DNA from 3 places in the Endozoicomonas sp. ALC013 genome. Region 2 is predicted to be linked to each of the others. Evidence: predicted binding sites of a transcription regulator. Region 2 holds the regulator's gene; each other region holds the start of a gene.
The links. The regulator FNR, encoded in region 2, switches genes on or off when oxygen is low (the NO sensors DNR and NnrR bind a similar motif). The targets are predictions, from matches to a motif close to TTGATNTANATCAA.

Region 1 (3,281 bases), on a different contig from region 2:
AGGGACATCACTGCCAGCAACAAGTGTGATCAGTGTACTGCCCTTTGTTGCTCTTACATTACCCAGGAACTGGACACTCCCCGCAGTATGCACGCGTTTGATGTGTTGCTCTGGCAGGTGGCCCATAAGGGCGTGCATATTTTCAAGGATGGCAATGGCTGGTACCTGCTCTGTCAGACCCGGTGTGAATTCCTGTTGCCGGATAATCGCTGTGGTATCTATGAACGACGCCCCATTATCTGCCGGGAACACAGTAATGAAGCCTGTGAGAAGGACGCTCCCATTAATGATGGCTGCGAACTCTATTTTCAGACCTACGACGAACTGGATGCCTATTGTCGTACACGTTTCAAAAACTGGGACAAGCGGCTGGAGAAGTATGAAGTAGAGCGGGCAAAACGACAGTAGTAGACCATTTTGCCCAGGCTAGGGTTATGGCATAAGGGTTATGGCATAAGGCAGATGAAAAAGCGTTTTTGGGAACCACAGAGGGCTAGTACATGGTTTCAATGAGTTTGACGGGTTGTCGTGCCTCCGCACTTCGTTCGTCCTGAGCCTGTCGAAGGGCGGAAACTCCAGACTCTGATAGATCGTGCCAAGCACCCTTCGACTCCGCTCAGGGTGAACGGAGATTGTACACGTTAAACTCATTGAAACCATGTTAGAGCACTAAGTAATTGAATAAATTACTGGGCCAGTTCCATAACAACACGCCCGGCAATATCACCTTTCTCCATTTCGTCAAAAATCGCGTTGATCTCTTCAAGGGTTCGTTTCTGGATAATCGCCTTTACTTTACCCTGGGCAGCAAACTCCAGGCATTCCTGTAAATCCTTGCGGGTACCTACGATGGAACCAACAACAGAAACGCCGTTGATTACCGTATCGAATATAGGAATGGGCATATCCTCCGGGGGGAGTCCAACCAGTACACAGGTTCCTCCCCTGCGCACGGAGCGATAAGCACTGTCAAAGCCCGCTTTGGAGACCGCCGTACAGACAGTCGCGTGAACACCGTTACCCAGCAGCGACTGAATTTTTTCTTCCGGCTGCTCCCGGATAAAGTCGATAAAGTGAGTGGCTCCCAAGTCCAGGGATAACGCTTTCTTTTCCGCCCCGGTATCCACCGCAATCACATTAAGACCCATGGCTACGGCATACTGAACGGCCAGGTGACCAAGCCCGCCCACACCGACAACGGAAACCCAGTCGCCAGGTTTGGTACGGCTGACTTTCAGGGCCTTATACGTGGTAACCCCGGCACAGAACAGGGGGGCGGCATCGACAAAACTGATGTTGTCGGGCACTTTGACCACATAGTCGGCAGCTGCCAGGCAGTATTCGGCATAGCCGCCATCGATGGAATAACCGGCATTGTGCTGGGCAAGGCAGAGTGTTTCTTTGCCTTCCAGACAGTACTCGCAGTAGCCACAGGCGGAATAGAGCCAGGGAATACCCACACGGTCGCCCGGTTTGATATGAGTGATCTGGTCACCAACTTCGGTGACCGTTCCCACACCTTCATGGCCGGGCACCAGCGGCAGTTTTGGTTTAACCGGCCAGTCTCCATGGCAGGCATGAAGATCGGTATGACAGACACCACAGGCATGGATTTTTACCAGTGCATCCCGTGGGCCTGGCTTGGGTAGCGGCAGATCTTCGATGGTAAGCTGATCTTTGAAATGATGAACGACGGCTGCCTTCATGATGGGTTACCTTGTTGTTCCGGATTGATACCCGTTTGGTTTTCTTGTTGCGGGTAGTGTGGAGTTACGCGGTTTTGTGTTTACGGTTGGGATTGGTATGCGTTCCCAGGGAGGAGAGGGTGTTGCGGAAGGCCTTAAAAAGCAGGAAACCACAAAGGCACAAAGACACAAAGTTTTTCTGGGCTTACCTGAGCTATGTCAGTCAAATTAAAGAGGCTTTCCTTTGTGCCTTCGTGTCTTTGTGGTTCAAGGCTTTTATATCTTTTGCAACACCCTTAGGACCGTGGGGGCGAGGGGGAACCAATCTAATGGATTAGAACCAGATTTCCATCTGGGCTCCGTAGGTCCAGCCGTCGGATTTGCTGCCATAGGCCTTCACGATTTGCTGGGGTGAGGTGAAGGTATCGAAGTATTCGAGGCCTAATGCACTGCAAGTTTCTGGAGACTCACTGCAGGGTTTTTGGACACCCGTGTCAGGACTCGAGGATGAGCTAAACTGCTTATAGCCTTCTGCTTTATCCCACTTTGCATAAGTTGCAAAAACTCGAATTTGGGGCCTTACCCAGTTTCCGAACTGAGGATGAAACTGTTGAGCTAACGTAAATTTCCAGAGATTGCTTTTGAACGTGTTACTACTAAATAAATTCTTCTTCTGACTGCCTGATTCATCAACTTTTGCTTCGAAATTCGAGTGGGCATTTTTTACATGATCGTATCCGAGCTCAATAGTGGTACTGGTTAGATCATTCCAGTTCCACGATGGACGAATACCGGCAGTGACCCAAGTAGACTTTTGACCATTTTGCGGATAGAACGATTTATCGTATTTTACCTCGGTGACACCGACAACGTACATCATATCCAGTTTTGGCATCAAAGTTACCGCGCCGTGATCCATAATGCGCCAAAGCTTATTGCCCTTAAACCAGTCGGTGGTTTGCAGATACATTCCAGCTGTCCCTGCACCAGGACCTGTCATTGCATCGGTAGCGTACTGGACAATAAACTTATTAAATCCCTCCAAGACATCCCAAGTCAACTCGCCAGTGAACATCCAGCCATTCTTGTCAAAAAAACTTTTTGAGTAAGTTTCTGCTGGGTTGGTAAAGGTGTTGCCGTCAGGGAATTTATCAATAAGTAACTTATCAGGAGGGCTTCCGATACCATAATCTAATCCGACTTCCAGCTTCAGGTGATCCATCAATGGGATATCGTTCCACCGGATATCAATAATGTTGGTAGTGATGGCCTCGGTCAGATAACCCATACCACCAGAGGCTCCAACGCTGCCATTATTCCACTGGTTGTACATTACCCCATTCTGATTTCTCACCCACGCTAAACCTAGCTTACCCATCCCCACATCAATATTCTCAATACCAACACCGGGACCAGACAAATTCCAGTAGTAGTAATCAATTATGTGAATATCATGACGATTATAAAAACGTTTGCCGACCCACAACATTGAACCGGGAAGCGCATCACCAAAGACACCTGTGGCTTTAATGTTCATCTCCCGAAGAGCAGGATCAGTGGTTTCATAGTCCCCTTGCTGGCCAACTTTATAGGCAA
Region 2 (3,281 bases):
TTCCAGACCACCAACAGTTTTATGGAAACCATCGATCGTGTGGCTGATATGGCCCCGGACAGGCTATCCCTGTTTAACTACGCCCACCTGCCCCACCGCTTCAAACCACAGCGCCGAATTAATGAGCAGGATCTGCCTGCGCCGGAAGTGAAGCTGGACATTCTGCATCAGGCCACGGAAAAACTGCTGGATCAGGGCTACATCTACATCGGTATGGATCACTTTGCCCTGCCAGACGATGAACTGGCCATTGCCCGGGAAGAAGGCACGCTGCACCGGAATTTCCAGGGTTATACCACCCATGGTCATTGCGACCTGATCGGCATGGGCGTGTCTGCCATCAGCCAGGTAGGCGACACTTATATCCAGAACAGCACCGATGAAGCCCGGTACTGTGCAATGATCAATGAACAGCAGTTGCCAGTGGTTCGCGGCCTGAAGATGACCGCTGATGACAAAGTCCGCCAGGCAGTGATTACCCAGCTGATCTGCCACTTCAAACTGAACTTCAGCGATATTGAACAGCGGTTTGATATTCAATTCAGGGATTACTTCCGGGATGAGCTGGCAAGGCTGGAGCCGATGAGGGCAGACGGCCTGATCAGTCTCAATAGCGATGGCTTGCTGGAAGTACTGCCAAAGGGAACACTGCTGATCCGTAACATCTGTATGCAGTTCGACCACTATCTCCATCAACCGGAGATGAAAGAGAAGACGCTCTTCTCAAAGGTTATCTGAGTAACACTCCGGAGCAATCACCAGGCTCCGGAGCCCCTCTCCCGCCAGTACCGACAACGACTGATCATCCCGCACAGAACCGAAACCTCTCTGCAGCTCACCGGTTTATCAGAAAAAAACTGAAACTGACGACGACTTGCCACCACTATCACATTGATTTACTTGAAACATAAGTGCAAAATCTGCCATGTCCGTTAAATACCACGAACGAAAATTTAATCCTGTGACATAAGACAATGTCAGATTGATTTTCAGGGATAAAGACACACAACCACCAGGAGCCATGACCATACCATGATCAGGGTCAGCCCTGAGCTTGATAGATGACACGGCAGATGAGAGCTCACCGGAACCACCGCAGTTTATGACGCATTGCTGAAGCAGCACCAAACCCCTACCCTGGGTCTGCCCGGTTGCGTACATACCTGATTTACACTCCGGTAACACTTTTCATACACTTGGTTTTCCATAAACAGTGTCGAATTTCGCCAAATACGACTTTGAGGCCTCTCAATGACGTCAAAGCCCAACGTCCGACAGCCGAGCCATGTGGCCTGCAGAGACTGCAGCCTCAGCTCACTGTGCCTGCCACTGGCACTGAGCATTAAGGATATCGATCAGCTGGATCACATTATCAAGCGTGGGCGTCCTTTGAAAAAAGGCGAACACCTGTTTCTGGAAGGTGACCCCTTTACCAGTGTCTTTGCTGTTCGCTCAGGGGCTCTCAAAACCTACACAGCGACCAATGAAGGTGAGGAACAAATCACCGGATTTTACCTGCCCAGCGAAATTCTTGGCCTGAGCGGTATGGATACGGATACCTATCCGGTGTCGGCCCAGGCGATGGAAACCACCATGATCTGCGAGATTCCTTTTGAGCAACTGGAAACCCTTTCCGATCAATTCCCGGAATTGCGCCGACATCTGATGCGCCTGATGAGCAAGCGTATCCGTGAAGACCAGCAAATGATGATGCTGCTGTCCAAGAAAAACGCCGATGAACGTATTGCCACCTTCCTGATTAACCTGGCCAGCCGTTTTCGTCGCCGGGGTTTTTCTTCCCAGTCGTTCCGTCTGTCCATGTCGAGAAATGAGATGGGGAACTACCTGGGTCTGGCGGTAGAAACGGTTAGTCGTGTATTTACCCGATTCCAGAAAAACGGCCTGATCTCCGCCGTGGGCAAGGAAATCGAAATTCGCAACTCGGTTGAACTCTGTGCCCTGGCCGGGGGAAAAACACTGGAACCGATTGCTACCAACGCCTGACTTTATCCTCTAAAGAAGCTACCCTTTGAGGTGGCTTCTTCCTTTTTATCCATTGACTGACAGCGGCATGCTCCCTCCCATGCATACAAACGAATGTTCATCCGTTCAGGAATATCTGCGAACGCAAATCAGAACCATCGCGGACTGGCCCCATGAAGGCATCCTGTTTCGGGATATCACCACACTGTTTGAAAACCCGGAAGCCTGGCGTAAGGCCGTGGATGTCATGGTTCAGCGTTATGAGAACCAGACTTTTGATCGCATTGGCGCGCTTGATGCCCGCGGTTTCCTGCTTGGCTCGACACTGTCCTATATCATGAACAAGCCGCTGGCACTGTTTCGCAAGAAAGGCAAACTGCCAGGCAAAACCCTCAGTGTCGAGTATGACCTTGAATATGGCAAAGCCGTACTGGAAATGCATGAAGACACCATTAAGGCCGGTGAAAAAATTCTGTTAGTGGATGACCTTATCGCCACCGGAGGCACACTGCTGGCTGGGGATCAGTTGATTCGACAAGCAGGAGCCAGCACACTGGAAGCTGCAGCTATCATCAATCTGCCAGACCTCAAGGGCGCTGACAGACTCAATGCGGCGGGCATTCCAACCTATGCCCTGTGCAATTTTGCCGGTGAGTAAAACCACCCTCAGTTCAGAATTTCAGGGATGATACGATATGTCTCTTAGATCCAGGGTTAATGTCTGGATCTGAGAGCCCCTCCCGCAGTTACAGGACGCACAGACCGGGATCTACCCGGGAAAAGGACTTTGCAAATGGGAATATGCGCCAAGGAACTAAGGCACTATGTTGTTCGCCCCGCACTCAAGCATCTGGGTATGTGGAGCCCTACTGCTGAGAACCTGCTGCTTGGTACCGCAGCCAGAGAGTCCGGGCTTGGTTTTCATCTGAAACAGGCCAATCACCAGGCACTCGGTATCTATCAGATTTCTCCTCGCATGCACCGCAATATCTGGGACCTGTTTCTGGCACCAAACGCTGACTTATCCAGCAAAGTTCGGGGACTGGCCAGCCAGCGGGAGTTTCTTTCCCACCCCCATCATGAACTGGCGACCAACCTGGTTTACGCCACCGCCATTGCCTGGCTTATCTATCACCGCTGCGGTATTCAGATCGAAGATATTGATAAAGAAGACATCACTGCCATGGCCAGATTATGGCAAAAGCACTTCCACAGCAGAAACCCCGGAACACTCCAGAGCTTCTGCGAAAGCTATCAAAAGATGATTATTGAATCAGGCTGCTCCACAGAGGAGTCAA
Region 3 (3,281 bases), on a different contig from region 2:
TGCCATGACGGATCCTGAATATGGCCAGCGCCCTGTGGCTTATGTTCAGACGGTGGACGGTACCCTGAATGAACCATTTACAAAAGAGAGGCTGGCAGGCAAGATAGCTAAATTCAAAGTGCCGGTACATATTCGTTTATTTCCTGAGCAGGTAGCGGAATCAGGGATCAAGATTAATCGCCGCTTTTTTCAGGCACTTTTGGAATAATACGACGATACAGGCAGATTTCTGCCAACAATGTACTAGACTAGGTTCAACAAACTTAGCCAAACCAAATTGCAGGGTGCAATTGGTTTGAATTTAGCAGTCAGACGTTGAAGTTAGAATAATATGAAAAATAACCCTATTAGCTACAACGCTTCCAGCATCCCGGCCTCTTTTGATGAGACGCTGCCCCATAATTCACCGGTCAGGGCTTTTCTTGCTGTAAAACTTCCTCTTGAACTTGCTGCAACGCTGCATAAGAAAGCCATTCATCGAGCCGGTGAAGGACATGATCACGACTTGCGCTGGGTAGCTCCCCAGCAGCAGCACATTACCCTTAAATTCCTGGGCAATAGCTCCCCCCGACAGTTACAGCAGTTAATCAGCAATCTTGAAAATGATCTGGCGGACTACCATACCTTTGACAGTATGACCGGTTGTTTTCGTTTCTTTCCAAATGGCCGAAACCCCCGGGTGCTGGCCCTGGAGATGCATTCAGGACAGGAGTTAAAACGGCTTGCTGATATCTGTGAGCAGGCAGCAGTGCAGTCAGGCTTCAGTGCTGAAACCCGGAATTTTCGCCCCCACGTAACCCTGGGGCGGTTTAAACGACCAAGGTATGTCACCCATAGTCAGTATTTTAACCTTCCCAGCTTCCGGGTGACGGTGGGTGAGGTGGTATTACTGGAAAGTGAGAACACTGCAATGGGAACGCGATATAAATCTCTCCATGCTTTTCCGTTGTTGCCTCTTGCTATTAGCGCATGAAAACACTGATGAGTAGATGGTTGCCTGGTACATGGCTTCAATGAGTTTGACGTATACAATCTCCGTTCACCCTGAGCGCCCTTCGGCTCCGCTCAGGATGCACGGACGAAGGGTGCTTGGCACGATCTCAGAGTCCTGAGTTTCCGCCCTTCGACAAGCTCAGGACGAACGGAGTTCGGAGGCATGACAACCCGCCAAACTCATTGAAACCATGTGCTAGGTGTTGATACTTGTTTTTCTGGCTATTTCTTGATAAGTATCAAGTCGGTTTTTTGTTCAGCGTGCTATGCTGCGCAAAAACTACTGGATAATTCTCTATGGAATTGGTGTGTCCTGCCGGTAACCTTCCTTCCCTGAAAGCCGCTGTCGATAATGGTGCTGATGCCGTATACATCGGCTTTCGTGATGAAACCAATGCCCGGCATTTTGCCGGTCTGAATTTTTCTGATCAGCGGGCCATGAAGGCACTGGACTACGTTGATAAAAATCCCCGTGGAAAAAAGGTGCGGCTTTTTGTTGCGGTAAACACCTATGCCCAGCCGACCAACTGGCACCGCTGGAAAAAAGCAGTGGATATGTGTGCCGACTTCGGTGTCGATGCCCTGATTGCTGCTGATATCAGTGTGCTGGACTATGCCAGCAAGCGATACCCCGATCTTAATCTTCATCTTTCCGTTCAGGCTTCAGCCACTAACCAGGCCAGCCTGTCTTTTTATCATGATCATTTTGGTATCAAGCGCGCAGTACTGCCCAGGGTGCTGTCGTTAAAACAGGTTGAGCGACTGGCTCAGAAAAGCCCGGTGGAACTGGAAGTATTTGCCTTTGGCAGTCTTTGTATTATGGCTGAAGGGCGCTGCATTCTCTCTTCTTATGTGACAGGGGAATCGCCCAATACTGCCGGTGCCTGTTCTCCCGCATCCGCTGTGCGCTGGCAGACCACGGCCAATGGGATGGAAACCCGACTGGGAGGTTTGTTGATCGACCGTTTTGATCACCATGAGCAGGCCGGTTATCCAACCCTCTGCAAGGGGCGCTTTACCGTGAATGATCAGGTCAGTCATGCCCTTGAAGAGCCTACCAGCCTCAATACCCTGGATTTGATCCCTCAGCTGTATCAGTCTGGCATCAGTGCGGTGAAAATTGAGGGCCGCCAGCGAAGCCCCGCCTATGTTGCCGAAGTGGTGAGAATCTGGCGGGAAGCGCTGGACCATTACCAGGCCAATCCGGATCGTTTTACCACCAATGAACGCTGGATGGCTGGCCTTTCCCGTTTGTCTGAAGGTAGCCAGACTACACTGGGTGCCTATAACCGTCCCTGGCAGTGATGTTGGCTGCTTGGCTGTTTCTTTTGATTTAAACCACAAAGACACGAAGCCACAAAGGTTTTTACCTGCTTTGCTTTGTGGCTGATAGATCGCGTTTACGGGTAACGCCCGGCGCAGACAGGGAATAAACTATGCAAATTACCCTTGGCCCACTACTGTTCTTCTGGCCTAAACAAGACGTTATGGCGTTTTACAAGAAAGTAGCCGAGTCCGCCTTTGAACGAGTCTACCTGGGAGAAGTCGTCTGTTCGAAAAGACGTGAGCTGAAGCTGGATGACTGGTTAGCCATTGCCAGGTTATTGCAGTCTAAAGGCAAAGAAGTCGTTCTATCGACACTGACGCTGATTGAAGCTGAGTCTGAACTGGCTCAGGTGAGCAAGGTCTGTGAGAACGGAGACTTTACTGTAGAAGCCAACGATATGGCCGCTGTCCACTATCTATCAAAAGCGGGCGTCCCTTTTATTACCGGTCCTTCGGTGAATCTGTACAGTGCTGAAGCATTGCAGGTTCTGCATGGTACCGGTTTAAAACGCTGGGTTTTGCCGGTTGAACTCTCTTTTGAGCACCTTAAGTTGATTATGGGGCGCTTGCCAGAGCTGGGCATTGATGATCTGGAAACCGAGGTATTCAGCTATGGCTACCTGCCACTGGCCTACTCGGCCCGCTGTTTTACCGCCCGAACCCATGAGCTGAGCAAAGACAGCTGCGAGTTCAGCTGTATTAAGTCATCAGCAGGTATTCCCCTGGCGACCCGGGAAGGTGATGCGCTGTTTACCATCAACGGTATTCAGACACTGTCTGGCAGTTGTCATAATATTCTGGATCAGTGGCAAGTGATGGCCAGTGCCGGAGTGAAGGCCATGCGTCTTTCCGGGCATTCGGAAGATATTCTGAAAGTGGCTGATGAACTGGCGCAGGCAATGGCGTTGGGGAGTAAGGTCATGACTTCGGACATTCAACAATGTAATGGCTATTGGTCAGGA

Region 1: a site for FNR is predicted at 1,895-1,908, ahead of adhP (alcohol dehydrogenase AdhP). Genes of this name have one in related genera too.
Region 3: a site for FNR is predicted at 1,223-1,236, ahead of ubiU (ubiquinone anaerobic biosynthesis protein UbiU). Genes of this name have one in related genera too.

The regions. Positions count from the first base shown of each region.
Region 1 is NZ_JBLYNS010000046.1:3,843-7,123, forward strand. Features, by position in the region: gene ACO6V1_RS10555 (YkgJ family cysteine cluster protein) at 1-408, shown strand, start outside; gene adhP (alcohol dehydrogenase AdhP) at 687-1,706, opposite strand; gene lamB (maltoporin LamB) at 2,020-3,281, opposite strand, start outside.
Region 2 is NZ_JBLYNS010000030.1:14,901-18,181, forward strand. Features, by position in the region: gene hemN (oxygen-independent coproporphyrinogen III oxidase) at 1-738, shown strand, start outside; gene fnr (fumarate/nitrate reduction transcriptional regulator Fnr) at 1,252-2,004, shown strand; gene ACO6V1_RS08130 (adenine phosphoribosyltransferase) at 2,084-2,641, shown strand; gene ACO6V1_RS08135 (hypothetical protein) at 2,777-3,281, shown strand, end outside.
Region 3 is NZ_JBLYNS010000023.1:28,094-31,374, reverse strand. Features, by position in the region: gene menE (o-succinylbenzoate--CoA ligase) at 1-208, shown strand, start outside; gene thpR (RNA 2',3'-cyclic phosphodiesterase) at 332-973, shown strand; gene ubiU (ubiquinone anaerobic biosynthesis protein UbiU) at 1,291-2,298, shown strand; gene ACO6V1_RS06890 (U32 family peptidase) at 2,430-3,281, shown strand, end outside.